DNA from 3 places in the Faecalimicrobium sp. JNUCC 81 genome. Region 3 is predicted to be linked to each of the others. Evidence: riboswitches for the same ligand, from Rfam matches in the RefSeq annotation. Region 3 holds a riboswitch; each other region holds the start of a gene.
What was found. Region 3 has a riboswitch for cyclic di-GMP ahead of JNUCC81_RS05960 (methyl-accepting chemotaxis protein). Riboswitches for the same ligand answer to the same signal wherever they lie in the genome.
Positions count from the first base shown of each region.

Region 1: another riboswitch for cyclic di-GMP. It lies ahead of JNUCC81_RS02980 (cell wall-binding repeat-containing protein); the one in region 3 lies ahead of JNUCC81_RS05960 (methyl-accepting chemotaxis protein).
Region 2: another riboswitch for cyclic di-GMP. It lies ahead of JNUCC81_RS19260 (hypothetical protein); the one in region 3 lies ahead of JNUCC81_RS05960 (methyl-accepting chemotaxis protein).

Region 1 covers NZ_CM132203.1:599,476-601,761, forward strand. The annotation lists gene JNUCC81_RS02975 (cell wall-binding repeat-containing protein) at 1-747, shown strand, start outside; cyclic di-GMP riboswitch class II at 1,139-1,222, shown strand; gene JNUCC81_RS02980 (cell wall-binding repeat-containing protein) at 1,293-2,286, shown strand, end outside.
Region 2 covers NZ_JBSJXY010000002.1:58,203-60,488, forward strand. The annotation lists gene JNUCC81_RS19260 (hypothetical protein) at 1-1,359, opposite strand, end outside; cyclic di-GMP riboswitch class II at 1,425-1,508, opposite strand.
Region 3 covers NZ_CM132203.1:1,186,226-1,188,511, reverse strand. The annotation lists gene JNUCC81_RS05960 (methyl-accepting chemotaxis protein) at 1-1,045, opposite strand, end outside; cyclic di-GMP riboswitch class I at 1,265-1,341, opposite strand; T-box leader at 1,600-1,861, shown strand; gene brnQ (branched-chain amino acid transport system II carrier protein) at 1,970-2,286, shown strand, end outside.

The DNA.
Region 1 (2,286 bases), 590 kb from region 3:
ACTTTACTAACTCGTAAAGATAAATTACCAAATGAGACAAAAAATGAACTAAAAAGATTAAAACCATCTAAAATTTATATAATAGGTGGACCTAATGCTATACAAGAAAGTGTGGTAAATGAAATATCAAATACTACAAATATATCTAAAGAAAATATAGTAAGAATAGCTGGAGATAATAGAGAAGAAACTTCACTACAAATAGCTAAGTATATACAAAATATAAGTGATATAAAGAGTTTATATTTAGTTAATGGATATAAAGGTGAAGCCGATGCTATGAGTATATTATCGAAAGCTTGTAAAGATAAACAACCTATAGTTATAACTAATGGAAATAAGTTAAATGAAGAGATTACTAAATGGATAATTAATTTTGGAAAAAAAGATATCTATATAATAGGTGGAGAGCAAGTTATGACGATAAATATTATAAGTAGTTTAGAAAACATAGCTGGAAATAGTTTAGAAAGTAATAGGATATATGGAGCAAATAGACAAGAAACTAATGCAAAAGTAGTTGAAAAATTCCATAAAAATATAGATACTATAATAATAACTAAATCAGATGAGCTTATAGATGCATTATCAGTAGGGAATTTAGCTGGTATGAAAAATGCACCTATAGTAATAGGAACTAATAAATTGACTGCATCTCAGGTTAAAGCTATTAAACAAAGTGGATATAAAAACATAATAGAAGTAGGTGGAAATATAAACTCAAATGTAATATCATCTATAAGATGATTTAAAAATATAATGTGAAATTTATTAACTCAAGCAAATAGGTATTCCATTTGCTTGAGTTATTTTTGACTTAAAATTATTATAGAATAAAAATAAAAAATAAGTTAAAACGTAAATTTTATAAAATTAATTAAATAAAAATAGTAAAATTAGAAAGCTAACTAAAAAAGTAAATAAAAGACGACAAAATTAGAAGTTTTTTCGAATTTAAACTTTGTTACAGTGATGAAAATTTAATTGAGAATTTATCATTGTAATAATAAATAAAAACCTATATAGATATGTCGTAAAAAATAGAATAAATTAGATTGAAAAGGAAAATGTTAAAATATAAAATCATAATATAATAAAATAAATTTAAAGTGAAATAAAGATGTTTTATATTATAAAAATAAAATTTAGGAACTGAGAAGTATAATCTGTATGTGGTCACTTGGGTTATATGGAGTTAGTAGTGAAATAGACTAATTTAAATAAAAAATATAGATATCTATATTTTTTATTTAAGCTGGTATCTTTTTATATAAAACTAAGGGGGAAATATAATGAAATTACCAAAGAAAATAGCATCACTTCTTACTGTGACATTAGTAGCAGGAAGTGGATTAGGAAACTTAACAACTGTGGATGCAGCACAAGGTGCAGCTAGCGAAACTTTAGTAGGAAAAGGTAGATGGGAAACAGCAATAGAAATAAGTAAAAAGGGGTGGTCTAGCGCTAAAGAAGCAGTAATTGTAAATGATAGTGCATTAGCAGATGCATTAACTGCAACACCTTTTGCAGAAGCCAAAGATGCTCCAATGCTTTTAACTCAAAATAATAAATTAGATGAAAGAATAAAAGCTGAGTTAAAGAGATTAGGTGTACAAAAAGTTTATTTAATAGGTGGAACAAATGTATTAAAAAAATCAGTAGAAGATGCTCTAAAAGCTGAAAAATTATCAGTAGATAGAATTTGGGGAAATACTAGATATGAAACCTCTCTAGAAATAGCAAAGAGATTAGATAGTACAAAAGATGTATCTGAAATAGCTGTAGTAAATGGAGATAAAGGTTTAGTAGATGCAATAAGTGTTGCGCCAGTTGCAGCTGATAAAGATATGCCAGTAATACTTTCTCACCCAAGTAAAGGAACACAAGTATCTGATGAATTTATAAAAGGAGAAGATATAAAAACTTCTTATATAATAGGGGGAACAAGTGCGGTATCAAATGAAATAGGTAATAAATTTCCAAACGCTAAAAGATTAGATGGCGCAAATAGAAATGAAACTAATGCAAAAGTTATAGAAACATTCTATACAGAAAAAGAATTAAAGAATGCTTATGTAGCTAAAGATGGTATGGCTAAAGAATCAGAATTAATAGATGGATTAGCTGTAGGTGTACTTGCTGCTAAGAATGATTCACCAGTTGTACTAGTTAGAAACGGATTAAATCAAAAACAAAAAGATGTAACTAATACTAAATCTTTTAAGACTATAACTCAAGTTGGAGGAGGAAGTAATAAAGCTGGATTTGATCAATTAAGATCTATGC
Region 2 (2,286 bases), on a different replicon from region 3:
ACCTATATCGTTAGTTGAAGGTTCTTTAAATTCAACTGGAATTTTTATACTTCCGGTAATATCACTTACAGAATGTTTTAATTTTATTATTAGTTTATTATTTAAATAATTCACACTTTCTATTTCATCGCCTAAAATAATTGAGTTTTCTTTGAACTTTATATTTTCATTAAACTCAATATGAATGCTTGAAGAATCAGTTGCGTTCCCAAGTATTTTATATTGTATATTATAACTATAAGAATAATTATCATTTTCTGTTACAGTTAGCTTCGATGCTGATATACTTAACTTTGAATTTCTAAATATAACTGGTATGCTTGAAATAGTATACTCTGAAGGATAATTTATGGATGCATGCACAGATGCAGTAGAAGTATCTGGTAAAGCATTTTTAAATTTTACATTTATTTTTAAATTATCTTTTATTATTGTCCTAGAACTATTTGTTTTTAGTTTATAAATGATTGTCCCATTTTCATAAGTTTCATCAATTATATTTTCATTCGCTTCCTTATTTTTAAATTCGATAACTTCTAGTTCAGAAGGTATCGTTACTTTTATAGATGTTTCTTGTTGCCCTATATTATCCATTTCATAACTTATTCTATACTCAAATTCTTCATTTGGTTTTAAAATACTTTTATTAGTAGTAATACTAAATTTCTTAAGAGGCTTTATCAATTTTATACTTGGGCTACTATTAGTAGTTATAATTGAACCAGACTCACTAATTATATTAGATTTAAGTTGTAAATTAGTATTATCAGAAGTATTGTCATTAAACTCTAAATTTAGAGTAATTTTATTTGATAAATTATCACCTTTTTTTATTGTATATACAATACCTTCATCAGTTATTTCTTTATCTAATATATCATCATTGCTAGAGCTAGATATAATATTTACTAAATTAAAAGGAATATTTATCTTTAGCTTTAAAGGCTTATTTGATGAATCAATATTATACTCTAATTCATATATAAATTTATTTTTAGATACTACTTCTGACATATTAAAGCGTGTTGTAAGTGTCGCTTTTGATACACTTAATAATTTATCCTTATTCGTACTATCTGAATTATTAGATATATTTATAGAATGATCCATATCATTTTTTTCATCTTTGATATCCTCTAGTTCTTTATTTTTATTATCCAAATTTTTTTCTTCTACTGTATCAGTAGTATCATTTTTTTCAGAATTACTTTCATTTACTACATCTGTAGAAATTATCTCAGAATCAATAGTTTTTGATGCATCTTTTAATGTATTAGCAAATGAATAACTAATAGAGTTACTTAAAATAGAAACTATAAGTAAAATAGTACAAAATAGTTTATTTTGTTTATTTCTCACATTACATCCCCTCTCTTTTTATGATATATTTATCCTACTTATTTTTAATAAGTACGATAAGATAATTTTTACATAGCCGGTTTCACCACTAACTCCATGTATTCTAGGTGACCACATACAGAATACATCTCAAAGTATCTATTATTTAAATTTGGATGCTAATATGTGTTAGTTTAAATTAAATTCTATTATCGTAAAATTGGATAGATAAATTCTTCGATACAAACTCCCTCCCCCTATTTCCTTATTTCTACAAATAACAATGTAATTTATAAGATGTTTAAATTTAATTTATCATTTGAAGTTTTATATTTTCTATCTTTTTACTAAATATCGATTATTTAAATTGTTATATTATTAGCAACAAAGGTTTGACTTTGTATTTATTTAGATATATAACTTAAGCTTATATTTATAATACTTACATTAATATCAAATATATATCACTGAGTTTAATAGAAAAAAATATATTTTTTGTCAAATAATATATTTTCTTATCATAATATATCATTTTAAAGTAAAATGTTATAAAATGAAATGAAATAATATGTAAATACTGATAAATTTATACATTTTCTATCTATATATTGTTTTACCTTGTATCTTTTTTAAATATAAATTAGTGTATTTAGTTTAAAGACAGTAGTTAGTAAAGAAAAGTTCAAATTTAAAAGAAAAATAAACTAAGTTATATATAATTTGAAAGAAATTGGTATGGATATATTCGAAAATAATTTAGTATATTTTTTATGAAAGTTATAACTTTAATATATAAAATATATTATCTATGTCATTATATTAGTATATGGAAAATAGAAGATCAGAATAGTAGAAGATGCAGGGTGCGGCTGAGATGCTAGCGTATGGAACAGGAGTTATTATCGATGCCTCATTATAGACTTTCTACTTGATATAGCGGCACCACTT
Region 3 (2,286 bases):
TATCCTCATCTATAACTGGTATCTCTGAATTTAAATCACCTTCAGCCAATTTTTTCAATCTTTCACTACATTCCTTTAATGGATTTCCTATTTTATTAGAGAACTTTATTGCTACAATAAATGCTATAATTGTAAATATTATAGATAATATAACTGTAATCATTATTGAAGTATACATTTGGCCAAGGAAATCATTTTTATTTATCATTACACCTACACCCCAATTATCACTATCTTTTACTGGAGCATATCCTAAAATCCAATCATCTCCTCTTAAATCTACATCAGTGTATCCTGTTTTTCCTGAAATAAGCTTTTTATCAGCTTCTGCAAAAGGTAATAAATCCTTATTTGTTGCTGATTCTTTTATAGTATTTTCTTCACCGATAAGACTAGTATCTCTATGAGCAATTGTTGTTCCTTCATGGTTAAGAAGATAAGCATAACTATTTTTACTTATTTTTATGTTATTAACAATTTCATTTAAGAAGTCTTTGTCTGGGTCAAAAGTTACAACCCCTACTATTTTACTACCTTGTACTCCATTTTCCCAAATAGGTGCTGAAACTACAAGTGTAAGATTTCCTGTCACTTGACTTACAACAGGACTACTCATATAAGCTTTTCCTTCCATAGATATTTTAAAATAATCTCTTCCAGAATAATCTTTTCCACTAAAAAGATCCTTACCATTTGCATCTAAAATTTGACCTAATGATAATCCATATAGCTTTTCCTGTCTAGTTATAATACTTTGTTTTTCTTCTAAGTTCACCTTAGGATCTGAGAGTTCTTTTATAATACCTGTTTGAATTGCTGCATTTTTAAGATTTGTAATTTTTTGAGAAACAGTTTCAGCAGCTTGTTTAGTAGTCTCTACTGCTGTTTTAGATAAAATGCTGTTAGAAGTCTTATAATTTAAAAAACTTGTAATAGCTCCTAAACATATACAGCAAATAACTGCAAAACACACAATTGTTAAAGCAAGTTGAGTTTTTATACTTTTGTTTTTTTCTTTACTTTTTTCTCTTAATTTAAAATTCATTTTTCATTTTTTCCCCTTTATTATTTTGCTTTATCTGTTAATTTATCAGCACTACTAACATAATTAACTATTTAAGGCTTAGTTATTTTATTATTTAATCACTCCTCACACATTAAAATATTATAGTTATTAAAACCCACTTACATAATACAAAAATAAAAGAGCATCAACATAAACCAGTTAATACTCTTCTTCTAAAATACAAATAAGATACAAAATTTATGCAACTGGCTGACTTAAAAAAAGTCCCTATAGCTTTGCGTCGCCGAATCACTTCGGGTTTGCTAATTTAATTTTATTTTATATTTAATTTTACATTTTATATTAACATGAATGGTAATTTTTGTAAATATTTAAGGTATTATATATATTTATATTATTTTCTTAATATGATCGCAAAAAATTGTAATTTTATTTACTTAATTAATATATTTTTTATGTACTTTAGAAATTAATTGATTATTTGAAAAAATATAAAAATATAAAAAATTTAATTTTTTATGTTGACATAAGTAAAAATAGTCTATATTATTAGATTAATAAATTTTTTAAAAACAAATTCTATGAAGAGAAAAAGTAAGTATTCTTTTGTTCCACAGAGAGTTGGTGTTTGCTGAAAACCAATGTTCAAATTATACTGAAAAATCATCTCTGAGAAGCAATGCTGAACGTATTTTCAGTAAGTATTGCCGGTATCTTCCACCGTTAAAAGGTAAGCGTATTGATAGATACGTAACTGAGAGCCAAAAATAGGTTTATTTTTTATAACCTTAATTTTTGGAACTAGGGTGGTAACGCGGATAATCCGTCCCTTGTATTTTACAAGGGGCGGTTTTTTTGTTTTTGAAAGGGGGAATTTTAATGGACATTGAAGGTGAAATAATGAAGTACTGAAAAATATAATTAAAACAGGAGGATATAAAAATGAACGATTTATCAAAAAAAGATTTATTACTTACAGGCTTAATGCTTTTTTCTTTATTCTTTGGAGCAGGAAACTTAATATTTCCACCATTTCTTGGGCAATCAGCAGGAGATAATACATGGATAGCAATGGCATCATTTTTTATAACAGCAGTTGGATTTCCGATATTAGGTGTAATTGCTGTTGCTAAGTCAGGTGGATTAACTAACTTAGCTAAGAAAGTTAATAATAGTTTTGCAATAATATTTACTATTTTAATATATTTATCAATAGGACCGGGTTTAGGTATCCCAAGGGCTGGAAGTCTACCTTTTGA